3 regions of the Hydrogenophaga sp. L310 genome follow, and region 1 is predicted to be linked to each of the others. Evidence: predicted binding sites of a transcription regulator. Region 1 holds the regulator's gene; each other region holds the start of a gene.
The links. The regulator sigma-54, encoded in region 1, starts transcription at its own class of promoters, with help from an activator protein. The targets are predictions, from matches to a motif close to TGGCANGNAANCTGCTTT.
Positions count from the first base shown of each region.

Region 2: a site for sigma-54 is predicted at 4,324-4,341, ahead of AC0GNO_RS22645 (PQQ-dependent methanol/ethanol family dehydrogenase). Genes of this name have one in related genera too.
Region 3: a site for sigma-54 is predicted at 1,379-1,396, ahead of pedF (cytochrome c-550 PedF). Genes of this name have one in related genera too.

Region 1 covers NZ_JBVPZA010000007.1:196,764-202,558, forward strand. Annotated here, with positions in the region: gene AC0GNO_RS13910 (SPOR domain-containing protein) at 1-401, shown strand, start outside; gene AC0GNO_RS13915 (thiol:disulfide interchange protein DsbA/DsbL) at 467-1,105, shown strand; gene lptA (lipopolysaccharide transport periplasmic protein LptA) at 1,245-1,880, shown strand; gene lptB (LPS export ABC transporter ATP-binding protein) at 1,886-2,662, shown strand; gene rpoN (RNA polymerase factor sigma-54) at 2,856-4,505, shown strand; gene AC0GNO_RS13935 (THUMP domain-containing class I SAM-dependent RNA methyltransferase) at 4,502-5,795, shown strand, end outside.
Region 2 covers NZ_JBVPZA010000024.1:10,310-16,104, forward strand. Annotated here, with positions in the region: gene AC0GNO_RS22620 (PQQ-dependent catabolism-associated beta-propeller protein) at 1-81, shown strand, start outside; gene AC0GNO_RS22625 (type 1 periplasmic-binding domain-containing protein) at 240-1,391, shown strand; gene AC0GNO_RS22630 (ABC transporter permease) at 1,373-2,215, shown strand; gene AC0GNO_RS22635 (quinoprotein dehydrogenase-associated SoxYZ-like carrier) at 2,334-3,134, shown strand; gene AC0GNO_RS22640 (quinoprotein relay system zinc metallohydrolase 1) at 3,131-4,135, shown strand; gene AC0GNO_RS22645 (PQQ-dependent methanol/ethanol family dehydrogenase) at 4,484-5,795, shown strand, end outside.
Region 3 covers NZ_JBVPZA010000024.1:26,857-32,651, reverse strand. Annotated here, with positions in the region: gene AC0GNO_RS22730 (substrate-binding periplasmic protein) at 1-796, opposite strand, end outside; gene pedF (cytochrome c-550 PedF) at 841-1,338, opposite strand; gene AC0GNO_RS22720 (sigma-54-dependent Fis family transcriptional regulator) at 1,774-3,828, shown strand; gene AC0GNO_RS22715 (MBL fold metallo-hydrolase) at 3,929-4,942, opposite strand; gene AC0GNO_RS22710 (alpha/beta fold hydrolase) at 4,981-5,795, opposite strand, start outside.

The sequences.
Region 1 (5,795 bases):
CGGCAGACAGTCCCGCCGCAACGACCACCGAGCCGGCCGCCGACAAGACCGCCGCCCGGCAACCAGAGCCGACGCAGGCCGATCCCCTGGGCGACCTGATGCGGGCGCGCACCGGCGCGGTCAAGGGGGCCGAACCGTCGGACAGTGCGTCGGTGCCGGCCGATCCTTTCACTTACTTCGTGCAGGCGGGCGCGTTCCGCGCGCCCGAAGAAGCCGAAGCCCAGCGCGCCCGACTCGCCATGCTGGGCATGGCGGCCGACATCAGCGAACGGGAGCAGTCCGGGCGCCCCGTTTTCCGGGTGCGCGTCGGACCATTCAGCCAGAAAGCCATGGCCGACGCCACGCTGGAACAACTCGAAGTCAACGGGGTGGATGCCGCCCTGGTGCGCGTTCAGCGCTGAACCCATCCCGGAACTTTTCCCATGGCCTGTGAAACCAAGCAGGTCAACACAAGGAGTTTGATTCGATGCAACGCCGCGATCTATCCCGTTCTCTGCTGGCTGCCGGTGCCCTCGCTGCCAGTGGCCTGGGGCTCAGCCCCGCCTGGGCGCAGCGCGTCGGGTTCCAGGAGGGCAAGGACTTTGTCCGACTGAGCAAGCCGGTGCCGGTCAGCACGCCACCGGGGCAGGTGGAAGTGGTGGAGTTTTTTGCCTACTCCTGCATCCACTGTCACCATTTCGAGCCGCTGCTCGACGCCTGGATCAAGAAGCTGCCCGCCGATGTGAAGGTGCGCCGCGTGCCGGTGGCCTTCAACACGGCTTTTGTGCCCATGCAGCGCCTGTATTTCGCGCTGGAATCCATGGGCCTGGTCGATGCCCTGCACCAGAAGGTGTTCAAGGCTTTTCACGAAGAGCGCTTGCCGCTGACCACGGCGCCGGCCATCACCGCCTGGGTGGAGAAGCAGGGTGTTGACCGTGAAAAATTCACCGGTTTCTTCAACGGCAGTGCCATCAAGATGGCCGAGGCCGCCATCGGGCTGCAGAACGCTTATGACGTTGAAGGCACACCAGCGCTGGGTGTGGCGGGCCGTTTTTACATCGGTGGGCAGGGTCCGCGCACGATGCTGATTGCCGATTCACTCATTGCTGAAGCACGCAAAACCTGATCCCGGGTTCCCCGTGCCGCGAGCAAGACCCGCTGCAGGCGGGTCTTGTGCTTTTCGGGTCGGTTCATTGAGCGCTGGACGCCGACAAGTGGCCTTTGCACCGTTACAATGAATGCAAGATTTGTGCCCTATTAAAGCCATGCCCACACACCACCTTCCCCCCCCATGGATCCGCAGTCTCTTTGTCACGATGGCCGGTCTGGTGCTGGCAGGCGCGGCCCAGGCGGAGCTGGCCGACAAAGACAAGCCCATGAACATCGAGGCGGACTCGCTGCGCTACGAAGACACGCGGCAGACCAGCGTCTTCACCGGCAATGTCCTGATCACCAAGGGCACCATCGTCATGCGGGGCAGCAAGATGGACGTGCGCCAGGATCCGCAGGGCAACCAGTTTGGCGTGGTGACCGGCACGGCGGCAGCGCCTGGTTTCTTCCGCCAGAAGCGCGAAGGTCTGGACGAGTGGATCGAAGGCGAGGGTGAGCGCATCGAATACGACAGCAAGGCCCAGACCGTGGTGTTCACCGGCAGCGCCGTCTTGCGCCGCTACCGCGGCACCCAGCTGAACGACGAAAGTGTGGGCAACCAGATCACCTACAACAGCCTGACCGAGGTGTTCACCGTCAAGGGTGGACCCGCCAACCGCACGGCCGCCAACCCCTCGGGTCGCGTGCGTGCCATGCTCACGCCCATTCCCGATGCGGCGTCCCCGGCACCCGCCCCGACCGATCCTGCCAAGCTGCGACCCAGCACCGATCTCAACGAGAAGCAGAAGTGACGACCATGCTCATGGCCAGCACGCCTCAGGCGATGGCGGTGCGCAGCAGTCTGGAAGTCCGGGGTCTGAAGAAATCCTATGGCACCCGCACGGTGGTCAAGGATGTCTCGCTCAAGGTCGACAAAGGTGAAGTGGTCGGCCTGCTGGGCCCGAACGGCGCCGGCAAGACCACCTCGTTCTACATGATCGTGGGCCTGCTGCGTGCCGATGGCGGGCAGATCCTGCTCGACGGCCAGCGCATCGAAGGCTTGCCGATCCACCGCCGTGCCCGGCTGGGCCTGGGTTACCTGCCACAAGAGGCCTCGATCTTCCGCAAACTCACGGTGGCGCAGAACGTGCGCGCCGTTCTGGAGCTGCAGCACGATGTGGATGGCAAACCCCTGACCGAAGCAGAAATCGGCAGCCGCCTCGATGAACTGCTCAAGGACCTGCGGGTGGACCATCTGCGCGATTCGCCGGCGCCCGCCCTTTCCGGGGGCGAGCGGCGCCGGGTGGAAATCGCCCGGGCCCTGGCCACGCGCCCGCGCTTCATCCTGCTGGACGAACCCTTTGCCGGCATCGACCCGATTGCGGTTCTGGAGATCCAGCACATCATCGGTTTTCTGAAGTCCAGGGGCATCGGTGTGCTGATCACCGATCACAACGTGCGCGAAACCCTGGGCATCTGCGACCACGCCTACATCATCAGCGACGGCCATGTTCTGGCCAGCGGTCCCACCGCAGAGATCGTGGAAAACGCCGAAGTACGCCGTGTGTACCTGGGCGAGAACTTCCGCATGTGAACATGACCGCCACGCTCGTCATTGCATGTACTTCGCGGCCCCCCGAGGGGGTTGATTCGCCTTGGGGCGGCCCGGCGGCGTCTTGTGGCCCCCACGCCTTGCCGCTGCGCGGCGCGCTGCCCCCCAAGGGGGTTGATTCGCCTTGGGGCGGCCCGGCGGCGAATCTCCGTTTCCCACTGCTGTACGCCCAGGCATGAAGCAAGGCCTCTCCCTGCGTGTATCGCAGCACCTGGCGCTCACGCCCCAGTTGCAGCAATCGATCCGCCTGCTGCAACTCTCCACGCTGGAAATGGCGCAGGAGGTCGAGCAGATGCTCGACGAAAACCCGTTTCTGGAGCGCACGGAAGAGATCGCCGAGCGCGAGGCTTTCGGTCTGGAGCAGGTCGATGCGCCGGTGAGCGCCGGCGAACAGATCGCCGATGCCGCGCTGCCGGTGGCCGACGCCGTGGCCGCCCCCGCCGAATTTGACGGCCCGCTGCCTGACCGCGTCAGCAGCACGTCCGACGCGCCCGCCGACAGCGGCTCAGGCGACGAGATCGAAAGCCGGCTCGACGGGGCCACCCCGGTGGAAGAAAGCTGGGAAGGCGACGGCACGGTCGAGATGGCGCCTGACGACAGCGAATGGGGCGGCGACGCACCGGCGCGCAACAGCGGCTCCGGTGGCGACGACGAAACCGCCAGCGCAGCCGACCTGGCCCGCAGTCCCGTCAGCCTCCAGGACCACCTGCACGAGCAGGCCCGCTGCCTGCGGCTGAGCGACGAGGACGCGGCGGCGCTGTATTTCCTCATCGAATCGCTCAACGACGATGCCTACCTCGAAGACGACATGGCCGAGCTCGCCCTGGACTTCTGGCGGCTCATGCACGGCCGCGAGGCCACCTCGCCTGCCATCGAAGAGCTGGAGGCCGTCGAAGCGCAGCTGCGCATGGCCCTGGGCTGGCTGCAGCACATGGAGCCCACCGGCGTGGGTGCGCGCAACCTCGGCGAATGCCTGCGCCTGCAGATCGAAGAGCTGCGCAACACCCCCGAAGCGCGCGCGGCGCTGGCCATCTGCAACCAGTCGATGGAGCTGGTGGCCAAACGCGACATCAAGCGTCTGTGCGCCCTGTGCGGCATCGACGACGAAACGGCGCGCGCCGCGCTGGGTGTCATCGCGCGGCTTGAACCCAAACCCGGGCGCCGTTTCATCGATGTGGAGCGCAACGTGGTCGTGCCCGACGTCATCGTCACACGCGCCGGCCGGGGCTTCAAGGTCATCCTGAATCCCGACGTGATGCCGCGCCTGCGCGTGCACGACGTGTACGCCAACGCCATGCGGCAAAACCGCGGCGGTCGCGACAACGGCGGCGAAGCCGGCCACGCCGCCATGCAGCAGCGCCTGCAGGAAGCGCGCTGGTTCATCAAGAACATCCAGCAGCGTTTCGACACCATCCTGCGCGTATCGAGTGCCATCGTCGAGCGCCAGCGCAACTTCTTCATGCACGGCGAACTCGCCATGCGCCCGCTGGTGCTGCGCGAGATCGCCGACGAGCTGGGCCTGCACGAGTCCACCATCAGCCGCGTGACCACCGCCAAGTACATGGCCACGCCGTTCGGCACCTACGAGCTCAAGTACTTCTTCGGCTCTTCGCTCGGCACCGAAACCGGCGGCAACGCGTCGAGCACCGCGGTGCGCGCCCTGCTCAAACAGTTCATCGCCTCCGAAGAGCCCAAGAAACCGCTGTCCGACAACCAGCTCTCCGACCTGCTCAAGGAGCAGGGCATCGAGTGCGCGCGCCGCACCGTGGCCAAGTACCGCGAGGCACTTCGCATCGCACCGGCCAACCTTAGAAAAAGCCTGTGAATCAATTGAAGTTGTTTCTCCCCTGTGCGGCCGGCGTGGAGGACATGCTCGCCGACGAGGTGCAGCGCATCACCAACGAACCGCTGGCCTTCAAGGCCCGCGGCGGTGTGGGCATCAAGGCCTCGTGGCGCGACGCCATGCGCCTGAACCTGTACAGCCGCCTGAGCCAGCGCGTGCTGGTGCAGCTCTGGCACGGTGGTTACCGCGGCGAGCAGGACCTGTACAACGCAGCCAGCGAGATCGCCTGGGAAATCTGGTTCACGCCGCAGCAGACCATCAAGGTCGAGATCACCGCGCAGCACAGCCCGCTGACCAGCCTCAACTTCGCCGCACTGAAGATCAAGGACGCGATCTGTGATCGCTTCCGCGACAAGCGCGGCGAACGCCCCAGCGTGGACACCACCTGGCCCGACGTGCGCATCTACGCCCACGTCACCACCGAAGAACTCACGCTCTACATCGACACCTCGGGTGAGCCGCTGTTCAAGCGAGGCTGGCGTGAAGACAAGGGCGATGCACCGCTGAAGGAAACGCTGGCCGCGGCCATGATCGCCGCCACCGGCTGGAACGGCGGCGAAGCCGAAACGCTGGACGCCATCACCCCGCTGTACGACCCCTGCTGCGGCAGCGGTACGGTGGTGATCGAGGCCGCGCAGATCGCGCTCAACATCCCGCCCGGGATGCTGCGCCGCTTCGCGTTTGAAAAAATGCTGCCGTTCCAGCAGCATGTGTGGCACGCCATCCAGGACGAAGCCGAACGCGACATGCGCCCTTGGCCCGAAGGCCATGCGCCCATCGTCTTCGGCAGCGACGTCTCGTTCCGCATGGTCGATTTCGCGCAGCGCAACGCCGAGCGCGCGGGCGTGGCCCACGCCATTGAACTGCGCGGCGGCGACGCCCTGCAGCGTATGCCGCCCACCCAGAAACCCGGTGTGATGCTGCTCAACCCGCCCTACGGCGAGCGCATCGCCGCGGCCGGTGTGGCTGGAGAAAACGCCAGTGCCCGCGCCCAGCGCATGGAGCCGCGCGCCCCCCGCACCGGCGCGGCCGGCAAGGCTGCGCCCCCCGCGCCCGGCCTGGGCCGCGAGAGCGCGCAGATGGCCGACGGCGGCGACGGCAGCGAGTTCTTCCAGCAGCTCGCGGCCCACTGGAAAAGCCACTACGCCGGCTGGAGCGCCTGGTTGCTCACGCCCGACCTGAAGCTGCCCGGCAAGATGCGCTTCAAGGAATCGCGCCGCGTGCCGCTGTGGAACGGTCCGATCGAATGCCGGCTGTTCCGCTTCGATCTGA
Region 2 (5,795 bases), on a different contig from region 1:
CTGGTGGACGCTGCGAGTGGCAAGGCGATCAAGACGGTGCCGGCCGGACGGGTGCCGCACTCGATCCTGGTCAGTAAATGATCCCCCTCCGTTGCTTGCTCGCTGCGCCCCGAATTGCCGCCGCTTGCGGCAATTCGCTCAGCCGCATCCCCCCCCAGGGGGGCGCTCCCAGCGGCCCGGCGAAGCCGGTTCCGCGGGAGCCCTGGACGGGGCTGTGGCGCTCGACCGCTCTGGCTTTGATGGGTGCCTTTGCGTTCTCTGCTTTCGCGGCCACCAAGATCACCATCGCGGTGGTGTCGCTGGACGGTGACCCGCGCCACGCGCCGCGCCGCATGGAGAAGGCCTACCCGGGCCACCCCACTGGTCGTGCCATCGACGGTGTGACGCTGGCGGCCGAGGACTCGGCGTTTGAGCTGGACGCGGCGGGCATCGATCTGGTGGTGAAAGACGTGGTGCTGCCCAATGCCGCTGCGCTGCCCAAGGCGCTGGCCGAGCTGAAGGCTTTGCGGGTGCAGCACGTGGTGGCTGATCTGCCGCTGGCCGAGTTGCGCGCGCTGGTGCAGGCCGCGCCTGCTGCACTGGGCGGTGCCATCGTGTTCAACGCCGCGCTGGACGACGACCGCCTGCGCGGGGCGATGTGCGCGGCCCACCTGCTGCACACCGCGCCCAGCCGCGCCATGCTGAGCGACGCGCTGGCGCAGTACCTGGCCGCGCGCAACTGGCGCAAGGCGCTGCTGTTGCAGGGCCCGCTGCCGGGCGACGCGCTGATGACCGAGGCCTTCAACCGCTCGGCCAAACGCTTCGGCATCAAGGTCGTGGCGCAAAAGCCGTTCAAGCTCACCGGCGATCCGCGCGAGCGCGACCTGGGCAACACGCGCCTGCTCACCGGTGACCGCGAACACGAGGTGGTGGCGGTGATGGACAGCGACGGCGAGTTCGCGCGCCTGTTGCCCTACGCGACGCAATGGCCGCGCCCGGTGGTGGGCGCCAACGGGCTGGTGGCGGCGGCCTGGCACCCGCAGTGGGAACGCCACGGCGGCCCGCAGCTCAGCCGCCGTTTCTTCAAGCTCGCGCAGCGCCCCATGCAGGGCCCCGACTGGGCGGCCTGGGCGGCGGGCCGCGCGCTGGCCGCCGTGCTGGCCGAGAACCCCAAGGCGCCGGTCGCGCAGCAGCTCAAGGCCTTGCGCGGTGGCGGCACCACGCTTGACGGCTTCAAGGGCCGCAGCCTGTCGTTCCGCGCCTGGGACGGCCAGTTGCGCCAGCCTTTGTTCCTGAGCCATGTGGATGGCGTGGTCGGCACCGCGCCGCTCGACGGCGTGTTGCACCCGAAGGAAGTGCTCGATACCCTGGGCGTCGACCAACAGGAGAGTGCATGCAAAGCGCGCCCATGAACGTGTCCGTGATACCGCTCGCAGCGCCCTCGCTGCCCCTGCACCTGCTGCGCGCGCTGCGCGCGGTGGTGGGCCGCGAGCTTAACCGCTTCCTGCGCCAGCCCACGCGCCTGGGCTCGGCGCTGGTGCGGCCGCTGCTGTGGTTCGTGGTGTTTTCGGCCGGCTTCAACAACGTGTTCGGCGTCGCCATCGTGCCGCCCTACGAGACCTACATCGAATACAAGGCCTACATGGTGCCCGGCCTGCTCGGCATGGTGGCCCTGTTCAACGGCATGCAGAGCTCGCTTTCCATGGTCTACGACCGCGAGATGGGTGTCATGCGCCTGCTGCTCACCGCGCCGCTGGCGCGTGGCTGGCTGCTGGCCTTCAAGCTGCTCGCGGGCACCTGCCTCTCGGTGCTGCAGATGGGGGTGTTCCTCGCCATCGCCTGGGCCTTTGGGGTGGAGGTGCCGCTGGCCAACCTGCCGGGGCTGCTGATCGCCATGGCCTGCGGTGCCACGATGCTCGCCGCGCTCGGACTGATGCTCTCGGTGTACGTGAAGCAGCTGGAGAACTTTGCCGGCACGATGAACTTCGTGATCTTCCCGATGTTCTTCATCAGCCCTGCGCTTTACCCGCTGTGGAAGCTTGAAGAGTCGGGCGCGTGGTGGCTGCTCAAGCTGGCCGAGTGGAACCCCTTCACCCACGCCGTCGAGGCCATGCGCTACGCCATGGTGGGGCAGTTCACGGCGTTGTCGTGGTCGGTGGTGGTGGGCTGCGGCGTGGTGTTTTTCGTGGCTGCATTGTGGGGTTACGACCCGCAACGCGGCTGGACAAGACGATGACCCCCTGCGTCGCTTCGCGCCTCCCCCCAGGGGGCGATGCCAGTGGCCCGGCAAAGCCGGTTCCACGGCATCCTGGATTGGGGCACGCGCTCCGGCACGTTTTTTAGGCTTGACCAACATGCAAGTGATGCCATCCCGTCGTGATGTATTGGCATTGGGAGCAGGCATGGCCTGCGGACCATTGGCCTTCGCGCAAGGCGACCAGACCGGTGGCGACCCACTGGGCTCCATGCAGTACCCCAGCCTGCGCGAGCAGACCATCGGCAAGGCCACGGCGAAGTTCTCCGACGCGGTGACGATCAAGGGCCCGGCCTTTGCCGACGACGCGATGAACGTGCCGCTGCTGGTGGACGCGCGGGGGCTCGACCAGGTGGGCGGCGGCGTGGCGCTCATCCGTGTGTCGGTGGACCGCAACCCGGTGCGCCAGGTGCTGGACTTTGAACCGCTGCGCGCGCTGCCCATGCTGGCCTTTCGCATCCGCATGGAACAGGCCTCGCCGGTGCGCGCCTTCGTGCAGACGCGCGACGGCCAGTGGCATGTAGGCAGCACCTGGGTGCAGGCGGCGGGCGGTGGCTGCACGGTGCCCGGCCTCACGCGCGCCGACGGTTCCTGGAGCAAGACCCTGGGCCAGGTGCAGGCACGTTTTTTCAACAACGTGCTCGAAGGCAGCCGGCGGTTGCGCGTGCGCGTGATGCACCCCATGGACACGGGGCTGGTCGCGGGCATTCCGGCTTTCTACATCGAAGAGCTGCAACTGGTGGACAGCTCGGGCCAGGCCTGGTGGAAGCTGGCGCTGCACGAGCCGGTGTCGGAAAACCCGCTCATCACCTTCGAGTTGCCGCCACAGGCGGTGAGCGGCCTGCGCCTGGTGGGGCGCGACAACAATGGCAACCGCATCGACGCCGAGGTGGGTGCATGAACTTCGCGGAGGGCGTCGGTACCCGATGGAATCCGTGGTGGTTGACGGCGCTCGTGCTGGCGGGCAGCGCGCAGGCGCAGACCATCGCCGCGCCGCCGCTCGTGTCGAAACCCGACATGGCCACGTTCAACTACGACCTGCAGCCGCGCCAGATCGCCGAGGGCACCTGGGTCATCGAAGGCGCCGTGCAGGACTTCAGCCGCGCCAACGGCTGCAACATCATCAACACCGCCTTCATCACCACCGGCGCGGGCGTGGTGGTCATCAACACCGGGCCTTCGCGCCTGTACGGCGAGCAGCAGCGCCGCGCCATCGAACGCGTCACGCGCGAGCCGGTCTTGCGCGTGCTGGAACTCAACCTGCACCCCGACTATTTCTTCGGCAACCAGGCCTGGGCCGACCGGCCCACGCAGGCGCTGCCCGGCAGCATCGCCGGCATGCAGGCCGAAGGCACGGCCTACGCCGACAACCTCTACCGCCTCTGCGGCGACTGGATGCGCGGCACCGAGTCCACCCCCGCGCGCGAGGCTGTGTTGCCGCAGACCCTGCAGCTCGGTGCTCACAAGCTGGAACTCAGGCGCCTGCACGGCCACACCGCGGACGACCTGGTGCTGCTCGACCACCGCACCGGCGTGCTGTTTGCCGGGGGACTGGTGTTTGCCGAGCGGGTGCCCACCACGCCGCACGCCGACTTCGCCGCCTGGCTGAGCAGCCTGGACACACTGGAGCAACTGATCACCAGCGGCCAGGTGAAATCCGTGGTGCCCAGCCACGGCCCGGTGCACACGGGCCTGGCCGGTGTGCAGCAGACGCGCGACTGGCTGCAGTGGCTGACCACGCTCATGCAGACCAGCGCCGAGCGCGGGCTCGACCTCGGCGAGGTGCTGGGCACGCCCGTGCCACAGCGTTTCGCGCACTGGGCCGCGCAACCCGCCGAGCTGCACCGCTCGCTCACGCAGTGGTACCCGCGCTACGAGCTGCGGGCGTTGATCAAGCCCTGAGCCGCCACCGGTGTTGCAGCCCGACCGGGTTGCAACGTGGGCACTGCGACATTTCTGAACACTGTCACAAGGGTGTCTCTTCATCCGGTTCGCGTTTGGCGCATTTGCAGGCGTCCGGGGCCGCTGGCGTGGCCTCGTGGGGGTATTTCGATCAGTGAAAACCCTAGGCTTTGGCGGGTATCGGTTGCTGGCACAGAAGTTGCCATTTCTGCTCGCGTGCATGCCCCGGCTGGAGAGGGACAACACCAGCGAGCCGCTGGGGCGGCACGGCCAGTTCCCACAAGCCATCAACCTCACAAACGAGCAGGAGACCACCCAGTGAAACGCACTCTATTGAGCCTTTTGGTCATGGCCGCCACGGCCCACGTCAGCGCCCAGGGCGTGACCGACGCGATGATCGCGGACGACGCCAAGACCCCCGACAACGTGCTCAGCTGGGGCCTCGGCACCCAGGGCCAGCGCCACTCGCCGCTGACCGGCATCAACGAAAAATCCATCAGCAAACTGGTGCCCGTGTGGTCCATGTCCTTCGGTGGTGAAAAGCAGCGGGGCCAGCAAAGCCAGCCGCTGGTGAACAAGGGCAAGATGTTTGTCACCGCGTCTTACTCGCGCATCTACGCGGTGGACACCAAGACGGGCAAGAAGCTCTGGAAGTACGAGCACCGCCTGCCCGAGGGCATCATGCCCTGCTGCGACGTGATCAACCGCGGCGCCGCGCTGTACGACAACCTCGTCATCTTCGGCACGCTGGACGCCCAGCTCGTGGCGCTCGACCAGGAAACCGGCAAGGTGGTGTGGCGCGAGAAGATCGACGACTACTCCGCCGGCTACAGCTACACCGCAGCGCCACTGATCGCCGAGGGCCTGCTCATCACGGGCCTGTCGGGTGGTGAGTTCGGTGTGGTCGGCCGCGTCGAAGCGCGCGATCCCAGGACCGGCAAGATGGTCTGGGTGCGCCCCGTGGTGGAAGGCCACATGGGCTACAAGGACGGCAAGGAAAACGGTGTCACCGGTACGACCAATGCATCGTGGCCGGGCGAGACCTGGAAGACCGGCGGCGCCGCGCCCTGGCTCGGCGGCAGCTACGACCCCACCACCGGTCTGGCCTATTTCGGTACCGGCAACCCCGGCCCCTGGAACAGCCACGTGCGCAAGGGCGACAACCTGTATTCCGCCTCCACCGTCGCCATCGACGTGAAGACCGGCCAGATCAAGTGGCACTACCAGTCCACCCCGAACGACGGCTGGGACTACGACGGTGTGAACGAGTTCGTCACCTTCGACATGGACGGCAAGCGCGTCGGTGCCAAGGCCGACCGCAACGGCTTCTTCTACGTGAACGACGCCACCACCGGCAAGCTGATCAACGCCTTCCCGTTCGTGAAGAAGGTAACGTGGGCCACCGGCATCGACCTCAAGACCGGCCGCCCCAACTTCGACCCGGCGAACCGCCCGGGTGACCCGACCGCTGCCGGCGGCGACGGCGCCAAGGGCAAGTCGGTGTTCTCGGCGCCGGGCTTCCTGGGTGGCAAGAACCAGATGCCCATGGCCTACAGCCCCAAGACCGGCCTGTTCTACGTGCCCACCAACGAATGGGGCATGGAGATCTGGAACGAACCCATCACCTACAAGAAGGGCGCCGCCTACCTGGGCGCGGGTT
Region 3 (5,795 bases), on a different contig from region 1:
ACTTGATCGCCATGCCCACGGGCCAGCCGGTGTCGGCGATGCCGTTGTTGAAGTTGAGCCTGGTGATGCGGAAATGCGTGGCGATGTCCGGGTTGCGTGACAGCACGGACTCGGCCTGCGCCCGCGTCACGAGGGCCGCCGCCGCTTTGCCGTCCACCGCGGCCTGGACCGCTTCCGTGCCGGTGTTGTAGATCGACACCTGGTTGCGCAACAGGCCACCGCCGTAGCCCATGAGCACGCTGGCCGCACCCGCGCCGCGCTCGGCCGCCAGCTGCACGCCCTTGAGGTCTTCGGGCGCTGCCGCAACGGCCAGCCTGCGCGTGTCGTGCACCAGCACCACCGATTGCCGCATGTACGGCGCAAAAATCATCACCTGCGGATTCTTCTGCGCCAGGAACTTGTCGGCCGGCACCTGCAGCATCACGTCGGCCGGGCCGTAGCCCAGGTAGTGACCTTTCCAGACCATGTTGCGCAGGTCGTCGCCCATGTTCTCGCCGGCGTCAAACGGCAGCAGCGAAAGTTTCAGGCCCATCTGCCGCGCCAGCGCCTCGGCCAGCGCAACGTCCAGCCCCCTCATGTCGGCTGTGGCACCGTCGGAGAACGGGGCGTTGTCCTTGTAGACCGCGATCTTCAGCATGCCGCTGGCGCGGATGCGGGCAAGGTCGGTCAGCTCGGTCTGTGCGTACACCGAGTAGTGCCCCGCGACCAGCGGCATCAGCACGGTCAGGGTCTGCCTGCGGGTGAGCCCGCGAGTCACAGGCGCGAGTTCCTGGAAGCTTTTCGAAACGGACGGCATGGTTTGTCTCTCTTGTGTTTGTGGAAGGCGCGGCGGGGGCGGTTTCAGGGCTCGCGACGGGTTTCGATGTAGGTCCGGATGGCCCACACCGCTTCCTGCGTCAACGTGCCTTCGAAGGGCGGCATGTAGACGCGGCCATCGCGCACGCGGCCACGCCGCACAGTGGAGATGAAGTAGTCGTCCATTTCCTTGAAGCAGGCGGCTTTCTTGGCCACGTCCGCCAGGCCCGTGCAATCACCGTCAATCTTGCGCAGGTCTGGCGAGATGCCACCGGAAATGGCTTCCAGGCCGTGGCAGCGCGCGCAGTTCTGGTTGTAAGCCGAGGTGCCGATACGCAATGCTTCCTTGCGCGCCGGGCTCTGTTCGTTGTAGGGGTTGGCGTCGAGCCATTTTTCGCCGAGCTGCGGCAGGCTGGTGGTGTCCACACTCTGCGGCACAACGTCGCCGTGGGCCATGACGGCGGCGGCCACGAGACCGCTGGCTGCCAGGGCCAGCACGCGCAGCGTGGTGCGGGAGGGTTTGTTGAAGAGAGGGAATTTCATCGGGGTGTCTCCTGTTGAAAAAATGCTTTCACACCCCCAGTCAGCAATATGCGGGCCACCGGCGGCCAGCCACCGGAAATCCCTGACCCCCGGCATTCCCCGCAGACGGGGCCCGGTCCAGGTGTTCCAAATTGAATCAATTGCACCTCGCGTGACCGGCCAGCTGTCACAGACTGACATCCACAGCGACACAGGCACCCGCTGCAGGCGGCATTGTGTGGTGGCGGGCTAATTGCTATGTGCCAGAAGGAGGCAATTGCTACATCGTGTTTCTCACAGGGAATACCCAGTGTTGATTCATGGAACAGATATGAAGAAAATCACATGAGCCAAGACCAACAAGACACAGACGAGACAACCCCCCTCCAGCCTCCACGCAATGCGCCATGGGCCATGGACTACTGGGGGGGATTTCCGCCCGACCCTGGAGACGACATGAGTGCCGCCACATACACGCAGCCCGAAGAGGGGCGCGTCGGGGCTGCGTCAGCTGGCGCCTCTCCGAACTCCGACCTGATCGGTCAGTCCCACCAGCGCTCGAAGTCCTACGGTCTGACGACTCAGGAAGAGCCCGACTTTTCCAGCCCCTCGCGCGGGGTACTGAACGACGCGCTGGACGAAAACCGCTTTCTCTTCCAGCACGCGGCGCCCGTGATGGAGACGCTGTACGACCAGATCGTCAACACCCACAGCATGGTGCTGCTGACCTCGTCGCGCGGCATGGTGCTGCACTCGCTGGGCGACACCGACTTTCTCGAAAAGGCCTCGCGCGTGGCACTCACGCCAGGCATGGACTGGTCGGAGCAGAACAAGGGCACCAACGCCATCGGCACTGCGCTCACCGAAGAAGAAGCGCTCACGGTGCACGGCAGCCAGCACTACCTGAACGCCAACAAGTTCCTTACCTGCTCCGCCGCACCCATCTTCGACCCGTATGGCCAGGTGATCGGGGCGCTCGATGTCACGGGCGACCACCGCAGCTTTCACCAGCACACGCTGGCGCTGGTGCGCATGTCGGCGCAGATGATCGAGAACCACATGTTCGCCGACATCTTCCCGAAGGCGATCCGCATCCACTTCCATACCCGCTCCGAGTTCCTGGGCACGCTGGTCGAAGGCATCGCGGTGTTCTCGCCCGAGGGGCGCTTCATCTCGGCCAACCGCAGCGGGCAGTTCCAGATCGGCCTGCCCTTCACCGCGCTCAAGGCCCACACCTTTTCTTCGCTGTTCGGCATCCCGATCTCGTCGCTGTTCGATCTCTTCAGCGGCACGCTGCCCAACCCCAAGCAGCTGGTGCTGCACAACGGTGTCTCGGTGTGGTGCCGCGTCAAGGTCAAGACGGCCCACCCCTGGTCGGCAACCCGGTCGGCGCAAGGCCAGGAGCCGCAGGACTTCACCGCAGCGGCGAGTCAGGGTGCGGCCGCGCAGGCCCCGGTCAAGACCCCCGGCAGGAAGATGCAGCTCTCGTCACTGCAGTACCTGGACACAGGCGACCCGCAGGTGTCCTCGGTCATCCACAAGCTGCGCATGGTGTCGGGCAAGGACATCCCGGTCATGATCCTGGGCGAAACCGGCACCGGAAAAGACTTGCTGGCGCAGGCCATCCACGGCGACTCCAACCGTGCCGGGCAGCCCTTCGTGTCGGTGAACTGCGCCTCGATTCCCGAGACGCTGATCGAGTCCGAGCTGTTCGGCTACGAAGAAGGCGCCTTCACCGGCGCGCGCAAGAAGGGCGCCATCGGCAAGATCCTGCAAGCCAACGGCGGCACGCTGTTCCTCGACGAAATCGGCGACATGCCCAAACACCTGCAGGCGCGGCTGCTGCGCGTGCTGCAGGAGCGCCGTGTCAGCCCGCTGGGTGCGGGCAAGGAAGTGGACGTGGACGTGGCCGTGGTCTGCGCCACGCACAAGAACATCAAGGACATGATCGCGCGCGGCGATTTCCGCGAAGACCTCTACTACCGGCTCAACGGCCTGGTGGTGCGCCTGCCGGCGCTGCGCGAGCGTTCCGACTTCGAGCTGGTCGTGCGAAAGATCCTCAAGGCCCTGTGCGAGAACGGCGAACAGGTCGGCATCTCGCCCGAGGTCATGAACATCTTCAGGCGCTACCACTGGCCGGGCAACTTCCGCCAGTTGCACAACCTGTTGCGCACCGCCGTGGTCATGGTGGGCTGCCAGGGCATGATCGAACTCAGCCACCTGCCCGACGACTTCATGGAAGAGCTGGAGCACGGCCTGCCCAACCCGATCACGCCGCGCCTGATGGGAGCGATCGGCACGGCCCAGCCGCTGCCCGACGAGCCCAACACCGCCCCCATGCCCGAACCCGCGGTGCCCGAAGGCACGCGCCTGGAAGACGTGGCCCTGAGCGCCATGGCGCAGATGCTGCGGCTGCACAAGGGCAACGTGTCGGCCGCGGCCAAGGCGCTGGGCGTTTCGCGCAACACGATCTACCGCAAGAAGGACCTGCTCCCACCAGGCACTTTGTAACCCCCCGCGCCGCCTTCGGCGTCACCCCCCAGGGGGCGATGCGAGTGGCCCGGCAAAGCCGGTTCCACCGCATCCTGGGATGGAGGCACTGTGCTCCGAGCTATTTGGGTGGCGTCGCGCCCTGTTCCATCCACACTGGTTCCAGCTCGCGCCAGGCGCGTTGCAGGTTGAAGCCGTGGCGCTCGCTGTAGCCGGCCCAGTCGCGGTAGGCCGGTAGATCGCCCCAGGCGGTTTCCTGCGGCTGGTGGCCCTCGTCCATGGCTTGCAGAACGCGCGCTCGCAGCGCCGCCAGGTAGCCTTGTGTGGCCGCCAGCGCCGGGGGTGGATCGCCCGCCACTGGCTCGCGCGACCACACCGTGCCCAGCACCTGCTGTGGCCGCAACGCCTGCAGCCGCTCCAGCGCCGCGAGCCAGCCGTCCACACTGCCCTGCGCGAGTTCGGGTACACGCCCGTCGTACACCAGGCCGCCCGCCCACAGCACGCGGTGGCGGGCGTTCCAGAGCACCAGGTCACCCTCGGTGTGGCCGGGCTCGATGGCCATCACCCGCAGGCTCAGCGCGCCCACTTGCAGCCGCTCGCCCACCGCGAGCACGCGGCTGGGCAGCACGATCTGCGTGCCCGCCAGCGCCTCCGAACCGGCGCGGGTGGTCAGGCTCGCCAGGCAGTCCGGGCAGCGCTGCTGCATGCCGCTGCGCGTGGCGGCGCTGGCCAGGATCTCCAGCTGGCCGGCGTCCAGCAGGTCGGCAAAGGCCGAGTTGGCCATCACGTTTTCGGCGTGGGCGTGGGTGTTCACCAGCCAGCGCACCTGCGCCTTGAAACGGCAGGCGAGTGACGCGCGCACGCGATGACCGTGGCGGTGGCTCGGGCCGGGGTCGATCACCAGCGCCTCACCGCGGCTGACCAACACGCTGGTGGGCAGCACATGGCCAGCGTTGGCGGGTGCCACCTCGCCGTTCTCCGCCGCGGGCCAGACCCAGATGCCCGGCGCCACAGCTTGCCAGGGCACGGCATTCACCACCTTGCAATCCACCGGTGGGCCGACCGCGAGTGCGGGCACAACAAAGCCGCCGAAGCACAGCAGCGCGATCAGCCAGCGGCGCAGCACGGTGCTCATCGCAGGGCCTGCGTGCGTTGCCCGGTACCTGAGCGTTTTCATCCGAGTCGCCTCACCACCGCGCGCAAGGCCGCGAGCATGCCCGGCTCGGCGCCCAGGTGGCCGCTCAGGGGCTCGGTCAGCGTGACCTGCTGTGGCGCCAGGCGCCGGCCCAGCGCGGCCCAGACGCGGCTGTTGGCGGGCGGGCAGACGGCGTCGCAGGCGCCGTGCACCCAGTCCACCGGCACGCCCTGGCGCGCCAGGCCCAGCACGGCGTCATCGAGCGCGCCGGGCCGCACAAAGCCGCGGTGCTGCAGGTAGTGCGCCTGGATGCGGAATTTGTGCAGCGCCGCCCGATCCGGCGGCTGCGCGGTGTGGCGGTGTCGGCTGGCCTGTGCCTTCCGTTGCCGGCGCCGCAACGCGGCCCAGTCGCGCCGGATCGCGGCGGCCTGGGCAGCCGTTGCCTGCGTCACCGCCCGCCGCAGCGCGCGGCGCATGCCGTTCGAAACGCAGGCCGTCTCCAGCAAGGCCCAGCGCCGCGACACGCGCAGGCCTGCAACACCGGGTGTTCCACTTTGAAGCAGTTGTCTCAGCCGGGCCAGCACCGCGGACAGTGACACACCCGGCGCGGCGGGCCAGGCGGCCTCGCGGCCGAGGGCTTGTAGCACCCGGCGTGACGGCTGCAACAGCCCGCCCACCTCGCGCCGGCTGAGCGCAAACGCACCGCGCAACACCAGGCGCTGCACCCGCTGCGGGTGTGCTCGTGCATAGGCCAGCGCCACCACGGTGCCCCACGAACCCGCCAGCAGCGACCAGCGTTGAATGCCCAGATGTTGCCGCAACAACTCCATGTCGGCCACCAGCGCGTGGGTGG